One region of the Paenibacillus violae genome, then DNA from elsewhere that is predicted to be linked to it. Evidence: predicted binding sites of a transcription regulator. Region 1 holds the regulator's gene; the other holds the start of a gene.
The links. Region 1 encodes NrdR, which represses ribonucleotide reductase genes. Its sites were predicted from a motif close to AACACNATATATNGTGTT; they were not measured.
Positions count from the first base shown of each region.

Region 2: a site for NrdR is predicted at 2,622-2,639, ahead of RQP52_RS23240 (adenosylcobalamin-dependent ribonucleoside-diphosphate reductase). Genes of this name have one in related genera too.

Region 1 is NZ_JAWCUD010000009.1:276,671-281,334, forward strand. It holds gene htpG (molecular chaperone HtpG) at 1-468, shown strand, start outside; gene RQP52_RS24445 (hypothetical protein) at 528-710, opposite strand; cyclic di-GMP riboswitch class I at 785-881, shown strand; gene RQP52_RS24450 (hypothetical protein) at 931-1,119, shown strand; gene RQP52_RS24455 (hypothetical protein) at 1,377-1,583, shown strand; gene nrdR (transcriptional regulator NrdR) at 1,638-2,117, opposite strand; gene RQP52_RS24465 (alpha/beta-type small acid-soluble spore protein) at 2,228-2,443, shown strand; gene RQP52_RS24470 (lytic transglycosylase domain-containing protein) at 2,511-3,128, opposite strand; gene coaE (dephospho-CoA kinase) at 3,125-3,721, opposite strand; gene RQP52_RS24480 (MntP/YtaF family protein) at 3,753-4,472, opposite strand; gene mutM (DNA-formamidopyrimidine glycosylase) at 4,578-4,664, opposite strand, start outside.
Region 2 is NZ_JAWCUD010000009.1:35,353-40,016, forward strand. It holds gene RQP52_RS23240 (adenosylcobalamin-dependent ribonucleoside-diphosphate reductase) at 1-2,570, opposite strand, end outside; gene dat (D-amino-acid transaminase) at 2,893-3,720, shown strand; gene RQP52_RS23250 (lipoate--protein ligase family protein) at 4,010-4,664, opposite strand, start outside.

The DNA of each region.
Region 1 (4,664 bases):
GCAATCAAAATGATCATGACTTACAAGGAAAAAGAATTCAAATCGGTTTCCAGCGGCGATCTCGGCATTGAAGCTGATGATAAATCCGAAACCGAAGCGGACAAAAACGATAACAAAGAGCTTTTCGACTACATGACCAGCTTATTGTCCGGTAAAGTTACGAACGTCAAAGCATCCAAACGACTCAAGAAGCATCCGGTTTGCCTGTCTACAGACGGTGACGTAACCATCGAGATGGAAAAAATCTTGAATGCGATGCCGAATAATCCGAATGTGAAAGCTGAAAAAGTTCTTGAAATCAACATGAACCATGAAGTGTTCGGCTCGTTGAAGGACGCTTTCGAAAAAGACAAAGAGAAACTGAACCTTTACACGGCCCTCTTGTACAACCAAGCACTCCTCATCGAAGGCTTGCCGCTTCAAGACCCGGTTGAGTTCACGAATGACATCTGTAAAATTATGGTGTAAATCTTTCGCCATAATCAAGAGCACTGCCGCCGCTATGGTTGCAGTGCTCTTTCTTGTAATCAGGAATGCTCATCAAGCCTGATCATCGGCTGCGCGGCTCTATCCTCACTCCGATTATTTGCCTCCATATTCGAATACACATAAGCCAATAATCGATCTTGATCAATTCCTAAGGAGCTAGCTACCTTCATAATATCTAATTCATAAGAAAAACCTGGAATTTGATTGGATTTGACGGACATATGCTTCAACCATCCTTCGAATAGATGTAATAATTGGAAATAATGTGATATAGTTTTCTTACAAGCATTAATCGGCACGACAAAGGCAAAACCACTGAAAAGTGGTGACGCAAAGCTATAGGGGCTAATTTGGACTAATTTCCATGTCCAAAATGTCAGCCAGCTGCCAAGACCGCCTCCGTCCGATTAATGTAGAAATGACTAGGAGGAGCTGAAAAGGATGGAGAAAATTGTGTTGAATGGAAACATGAGCTTGGATGTGGAGCACTTGATTGCTAACCTGCATCTACCGGAAAGTGATATTTTGAACATGTTCTCCTTTAAGTTTAATAACAACCTGCTGTCCCACGAAGAATCCATTCGGTTTATTCAATTTCTTAGGAGTGAACTGGACAAACGTACCCAATAACAGAATTATGCACGAACGCCCACAAAAATGCAGTCGGTTGGTGTCTATAGCATTATTTTTTTTAAAATCGAAAGAAATCGCGCCATAATAGCTTTTTAAGAATAAACACAGCAAAAAGACAACGGGAATCCCGCTGTCTTTTTCTTATTTTTTGTCAGATTTAAGGTTTAAAGTTTAGTGGATTTTCATACGCTAACATCCAATAATTTCCAAATACACAACATATACTATACTAGATTACTAGATTAGTCCTTGAGTTGAGGATAGAAAGGGAGAATGACGATGAGTTCAGGCTTGATTACCTTGCATTTGACTGCAACCATCACGGTTTCGGGGACCATATTAACAATGCCCTTACGATTGGCGTTACGGTCGTCTTGGAGACGCTCTCCTTTACGGCTACCTCTTCTTCTACTTCAACGACAAATAATTTAGTAGTCACTACGGTTATTCACTCTATCTAACAAATAAAAGCCGATCTGATCACGTTCAATCGAACGAATCAGAACCGGCTTTCTTTATTTGTCCCGGAGTAGGCCGGGATCATGCTTTCCCAATATTTGCGTTAACTCTTTGAGGAACATGTTAATGTCCTTGAATTGCCGGTAAACGGAGGCGAAGCGAATGTAAGCCACTTCATCGACTGGGTACAATTGCTCCATGACGATTTCGCCAATGCCTAAACTGTCTACTTCCGCATGAGCCGTCGTGCGAAGCTGCATCTCAACTTCGGATACAAGCATCTCGAGTCTCTCCATAGACACCGGACGTTTCTCACAGGCACGTATTAAGCCTCTTAATATTTTCTCACGACTAAATTCTTCCCTGCTGCCATCTTTTTTAATCACAATAAGCGGAGTTTCTTCCACCATCTCAAAGGTGGTGAATCTTCGGGCGCATTTCTCACATTCCCGGCGACGGCGGATCGATTTGTTTTCATTAGCTGAACGTGAGTCAAGCACTTTCGTACCGGAATAATCACAGAACGGACACTTCATTCGCTATCTCTCCTTTCTCTTCTATCTGATGGATTACCATATGTTACATGTCATGAACGATGAAGAAGTGCGCACAATACTAGTACCAACCGACAAGGAGGTGAACAGACATGAGCGCAGGAAACAGCAACACACTAGTTGTTCCTCAAGCTAACGCAGCGTTGGATCAGTTGAAATACGAAGTAGCCCAAGAACTTGGTATCTCTATCCCACAAGATGGATACTACGGTAACATGGCTACTCGTGACACTGGTGCCATCGGTGGTCACATTACTCGTCGCCTGGTGCAAATCGCAGAACAATCTTTGGCTGGTCAATTCAAGTAATCTTGAGTAGAAGTAGCCGCTGAATCTGCAAACGGGAAGCATTGGACTTTAAGCCCCCACAAAGGAGCTAGTCCAATGCTTCTTTGTTATGTAGAGACTTCATTTGCTCACTCTTCCATTGTTCTTGTTCGGAGTAAAGCTTTGTGTATTTCTCGTAATAATAAATAACTCTCTGAACATAATGACGCGTTTCGCCGAATGGGATTTGGTCAATGCGCTCTTGTGAGCCGTCCCAAACGTTCGTTTGCTTCCATTTATTCACATTCCCTTGTCCTGCATTGTAAGCTGCAATCGCATAAATTAAATTTCCATTGTAATGCTTGTTCAGCCAGCTTAAATACCAAGAACCGAGATTAATGTTCACATCCGCTTTTAACAAATCCTCCTGGGTATGTGGTCCTAAATTCGTGGACTCTACAATCCATTCTGCCGTGTCCGGCATCAACTGCATAAGCCCCAAAGCACCTTTTTTCGATTCCAAATGATGCTTATAGTTCGTCTCCACCCTGATGATGGCTGCAATGAGAAAAGGGTCTATATTGTGCTTCGCCGCACTTTGCTTAATTTCCTGCTCAAAATAGATTGGATACAACTTTCTTCCTATAAAATTGCTGTTCATAAAGAGGACTAGAACGAAACAAACGAGTAAAAGGGCGAACACTCGTTTTTTGCGCAAAAACTTCATGAAAGCCCCTTCCCTAGCCAAAACCGTTCGACCGAAGATAAGGTATCTTCCCAGGTTCCGCTGTTGTCGATCACGATATCCGCCAATTTGCGTTTTTCTTCTATCGACATCTGCGCGTTGATTCGCTTGTTGGCCGCGCTTTCCGTTAAGTTGTCTCTTCGCATTAAACGTTCTACTTGAATGTGAGGAGGCACATACACGACCAGAACCTCTTCGAACATAAAAGATAGGTTCGATTCAAACAATAAAGGAATATCGACGACAACCAGTTTGTCAGGAAATTGCTTCTCATACGCTTCCATCTGTTCTCTGATCATCCTGCGGATAGGCGGGTGCAAGATGTGTTCTAGTTGTTTACGGGCATCCGTATTCCCAAATACGATCTCACCCAGCTTTTTACGGTGCAGTGAGCCGTCTTCCTGAATGACCGCTTGTCCAAAATGCGCAGCAACCTGTTCGAGAACAGGGCTGCCGGGCTGGACAACATCGCGCGCAATTTGATCCGCATCTACTAATAGGGCGCCGCGGCTAACCAGCATGGCGCTAACTGTGCTTTTGCCGCAAGCGATTCCTCCTGTTAACCCGATATTCATAGGCAAATCTCTCCTAAATGTTTTCCTGTTACTACAGCATTTTCAATAAACCCATAAGTATAAGTACACACCCCGGAAGAATAGATAACTTCTTCATCCACGTCATTTCCGCGTAACGAAAGCCAATGCGCAAGCCTAGTGCAATAAACGAACCGCTCGAAATCGAAATAACGGATGCCGTTAACAAAGGAACAAAACCAATTAATGCAGCGCCAATACCCGCTCCAAATGCGTCCAATGAAAGGGCTAGCCCTAGCAAAGTAGCTTCGGAAGCTGAAATATTACCTGATTTATCCACATCAGCAATGGAGGGTGTACGCAAAATTTGAATAACCAAACCAAAACGCTTGAGCTCGATATTCAGAATTTCCTTCGTCCTTTGCAGCGTATCGAGCGTGGCGGGCTCATTGCCGGAAGGGGGAATACTGCTGAGAGATATCTGGTCGTCAGACGGTTTGGCTGCCTCTTGGGGATCCTGCGACTTCTGTTGTCTCTGTTGATAAAGCGCCCAAATGCCAATCCCGATCAGGATGAGTGCACCGATACGTTTGGCAAACTCGGGAGACATAAAAGAAGACATCAGGACGCCTATTTGCATCGAACTATAAATAATGATACCAGACCAAAGGGATATAATACCAATAGAGAGAAATGGAATTCGAATTTTGCGTAATCCGTACATGACGCCAACGCCGAAACCGTCTAATGAAACTGCGAAAGCCAGAACCAGCAAAGAAAGCACCGGAAGCATAATACCCCTCCTAAGAGTTTTACCACTGACGATAATAAGTTGGGTAACAGATCATCATCTGGGCTAAGTACTCCATATCATATGGGAAGGGCGCGCTTCACGTGCCTATTTCTCAGACTTCTTTATGATTCTCTTTCGCTTTAACGGTTGACAGGTTGGACAAATGTGCGTTCCGCGACCGCCAACCACGGT
Region 2 (4,664 bases), 240 kb from region 1:
CACAAGTCCTTCGTCGCGGCGCTAGCAGCGTTGCTGCCATGCGCGCTATGTGCGGTGTGCCCGCTAACAGCAGCCACCGGTGCCGGAGCTGGCGCATCCAGCACTTCACTCGTCGCGGTCACGTAGTTCCGCGCGTCGTCTTGCTCGTTCATCACTTCGTCGTGCTGCTCGAGCGCTTTGGCAACCGCGTCAGCGATCGACTCGACACGGTTCGTGCCAAATCCAATGGCGCCGGAGCCGCCAATGCCTTTCAAGTGCTTCACGAGCAGCTTCACTTTGTCCCCATGGTCGCCGTAACGCAAGAACAACGAGCACACGCGGCCAAGTGCTTCAGACATCGCAAAAACGTCTGATCCGGCTTTCCCCACGTTGAGGAATATTTCACTCGGCGTTCCGTTCATATCATTAATCGTAATATACGCCATGCCGAATGGAGTATTCACTTTATAGGTTGCGCCTCGCAGAATTTGCGGGCGGCGCTTATATTGCTTATCGAAAACTTGCTCTGTTTTGGCGTCAACATTAACCGCAAGCTTGCCTGAAAGATTCGTTAAGCTGGCTTCTTCTTTCACAGCTTCCGCAGCTACAGCAACAGGTGCTGCTTCTGCCTTCTCAACTTTCTTCTCCTCTTTCTTGTCTGAACTTGTGCTAAGAACTTGCACATCACGGCTTCCATCACGGTAGATGGTAACGCCTTTACAACCCAAATCAAAAGCCAATTCATACAACCGTTTGGTCTCTTCAACTGTGAAATCGGATGGGCAATTCGCTGTTTTGGAGATCGAGCTGTCAACCCATTTCTGGATCGCTGCTTGTGCTCGAATATGATCTTCAGCCGTTAAGGTCATGGAAGTTACAAAGTAATCCGGCAATTCCTGATTCGGATTAGCGTCCTTCCATTCTTGAGCAATCGGCACATATTGTTTATCAAAGCCCAGACGGCTTTGACGGAAATATTCAAAGGCAAAATACGGCTCAATCCCCGTCGAAGTGCCAACCATCGTCCCTGTGCTTCCCGTCGGAGCCTGCGTGATGACCGTTACGTTGCGCATTCCGCTGTTCTTAATGGCTTCGCCAACTTCCGGGAATACCTTGGTCATATTTTTCATAAAGCCGCTTTCCAGGAACTTATCTGCAACAAACGCTTGGAAAGATCCTTTTTCAGAGGCGATTTCCGCTGATGCCAGATAAGCTTCTCTTGCCATGAAGCCGTAGATTTTGTCCAAAAATGCTAAGGATTCCGGACTGCCGTAACGAATTTTCAACTTAATCATTAGTTCCGCCAAGCCCATTGATCCTAAGCCTACGCGGCGTTCCTTCTGTTGATTCTCACGGTTTTCTTCAAAATGATAAGGCGTTTTGTCAATGACATTATCAAGGAAACGCGTCGAGTAGCGAACAACCGTAGCCAGATCAACCCAATCAACATCATGTTTCTCTGCATCATAAAATTTGGATAAGTTAATCGCCGACAAGTTGCAAACTCCCCAAGCCGGAAGCCCCTGCTCCCCACACGGATTCGTACAAATAATCGGATTGAAATACCAGCTATTCGACATTTGGTTGTAGTATTCCATGAACACAACACCAGGCTCAGCCGATTTCCAAGCGGACTCAATAATCGTGTGCCACACCTCACGAGCTCTTACTGTGCGGTAAGGCTTGACGGCTTTGCCAAGTTGTTTCCAAGCTTCCAAATTGCCGTCCCATTTCTCGTTATATTCAGGATCCGTCGTATCCGGGAAAACGAGTTCCCACTCCAAATCTTCCTTCACGGCCTTCATAAATCCATTGCTTACGCAAACGGATAAATTGGCATTGGTGATTTGTCCCATCGTTGACTTCACCGTAATGAAATCTTCCAGATCAGGATGCCAGTCATTGATCATCAGCATGAGTGCGCCACGACGGCTTCCGCCTTGCTCAATCAGACCTGTTGTATAGCTAAACAAGCCGCCCCAAGATACAGCACCGCTCGAAGAGCCGTTAACTCCTTTGACAACGGAACGGCGTGGTCGAAGGGAAGACAGATTGATTCCCACACCACCGCCGCGTGACATGATTTCCGTCATTTCTGAAAGTGTGCTCATAATGCCGCCACGGCTATCGTGAGGAGATGGGATCACATAACAGTTGAACAACGTTAACTCGTCGCTTGCATCCGCTCCTGCTGCAATTCGTCCACCTGGAACAAGTTTCCAATCATCCAAAATATATCTGAATTTCTCCGTCCATTCCTTGCGTTTCTCGGGTGTCGTTTCCACGGATGCCATGGCTCCGGCCAAACGATCCCACATTTCTTCCGGTGTCTTTTCTATGTTTAATGTAAGCTTCTCAACTGCAGATTTGACTGTCTCGCCACTGCGTGTTCTTACTTGCACGATGTCGCCTTCACGGCTAATTATTTCGCCTACTTCTTTGGCTGGGAATTTGGGATCATCCTTCGTCAATACGAGTACGGTGTCTCCCACTTTAGCAAAGCTCGTATCCGCATTCTTAAGCGCATAGCGATCCAAAAATATTTTCTCGCTTAACCCTTCCAGCCTCTTACCTGATTGCGAAATCCCCATTGATAAATGCCCTCCCAATAAGCTACAGATTCAGCTCCAACTAAATTGAAAATTACAATATCTGGTGTGAGAAATCCATTATACAACACTAGATATGGACCTTCGAATGGCCAAAGGACCAATTTTGTTTAATAAAACAAGTAAATATCGCTTTAGCTAGAATTTCCTCGAAATCTCTCTTTATTTTATAGAAAGCGAGCTGGCGGTTCGTTGCTTTTGACGATAGCGGATTCCTCTGCTAACCTGTATTTAGGATACCACAATTCGCTCAACTTTAGAACATTTGTTCGTTATTTATTTTTCCTAAGGAGAGGTTAGAGACATGTATTTTTATAAAAATGAATTTATGAATAAAGATGATATTCAGCTCTCGCCCGATGATCGCGGTTATTATTTCGGAGACGGTATTTATGAAGTTTTCCGTGTCTATCGGGGCCAACTGTATGAGCAAGACGCCCATATGCAGAGGCTTCAAAGAACCGCCAGCGAGGTGCGGCTTACCCTCCCTTATACCATCGAAAAAATCGGTCAAATTCTCACAGAGCTGGTGGACAAAAATAAGCTGATCGAAGGCACCTTATATCTGCAAATCACCCGAGGGGAAGCTCCACGCGCGCATCCGTTTCCGACTCAGGCAGAACCGATCATGCTGGCCTATTGCACGGAAGTCCCTAGACCAACGGCAACCATACATAACGGGATTAAAGCTATTACGTTTGCCGATATTCGCTGGTTAAGATGCGATCTCAAAACGCTCAATCTGCTGCCCAACGTCATGGCCAAGCAAGCAGCGCTCGATCACGGCGTGCAGGAGGTTGTACTGCATCGAGAAGGTACGGTGACGGAGTGCAGCGCATCTAACCTGATGATGATCAAGGATGGCGTGCTTTATACGCATCCTGCGAATCATTTGATTTTGCACGGTATCACCCGAGCAGTCGTATTGCGTTTAGCTGGAGCTTTGGAAATACCGGTTAAAGAAGAGGCTTTTACGACGAAACAGCTTATGGCGGCTGACGAAGCCTTTATTACAGGAACAACGGTAGAAATAACGCCAATTCTGGAAGTGGATGGCCTCACGATTGGAGCCGGCACGCCAGGGGCATATACCCGCAAGCTGCAAGAGGAGTTTGTTCGCACGTTCTCGTAATCAGCAAAAAACCTAAGGCATCTGCCTTAGGTTTTTTAAATCCTCACACGAGGAACGCCAGGGCGCTATTTCAGCGAAATCCACCGTGTGTAGCGACGGAAGGGAACTCCAGGCCGTTATTTCGGAGCTTTCATACGAATATGCCCGCATTTTCCAGAAATAAGACCCTGGAGTTCCGTTCAAGTCCCCCGACAACTACTTTACCCCTAAATAGCGTCCTGTAGTTCCCCTATTTCCCCCTATCCTACTGGTTCAGCTACCCAAGCTTAGCAAACCCCACGCCTCACCATTATCGCCGAAAGTTCCACTCATCCGTCCCATACTTCTCTTGCACAAGACGATTGGTCAATTCGATCTCAAACGGTGTCAACGAGTCCTCAACCAGCTTCACACCTAAACCGAGACCAATTTCACGGCGGAACGCTTCTTCAACTTGCCCCAAGGTAACGGCTTCTTTCCCCTGCGCCCGCAGCAGCTCGTTAATCGCCACCGCTTTTTTCGAAAAACTCTTCTTCATCCGCTCTGCCACCTTCTCATTAGAGAAACGCAGCATACGGAACAGTTGATCCGTATCCATATCCAGCAGAATCGAGCCGTGCTGCAGCACGACGTTCTTTTGCCGTACCTGCGCGCTGCCGGCGACTTTACGCCCCTCAACCACGAGCTCATACCAGGATGGAGAATCGAAACAAGCGGCTGAGCCTGCCGATGCATATTTCTCTTTCTCCTCATCGCTTGCAAGCTGCACCATTTCAGCGTTAAGTCCTAACGCACGGAAACCTTGCAGCAGCCCCTCGCTCAAGACGCGGTAAGCATCCGTCACATTTCGGGGAATGCCCGGATAATCCTCGGCTACAATAATGCTGTAGGTCAGCTCCTTATCATGCAGAACCGCTCTGCCTCCTGTTGGGCGGCGTACGAAACCAATCCCTTCATTGGCCACG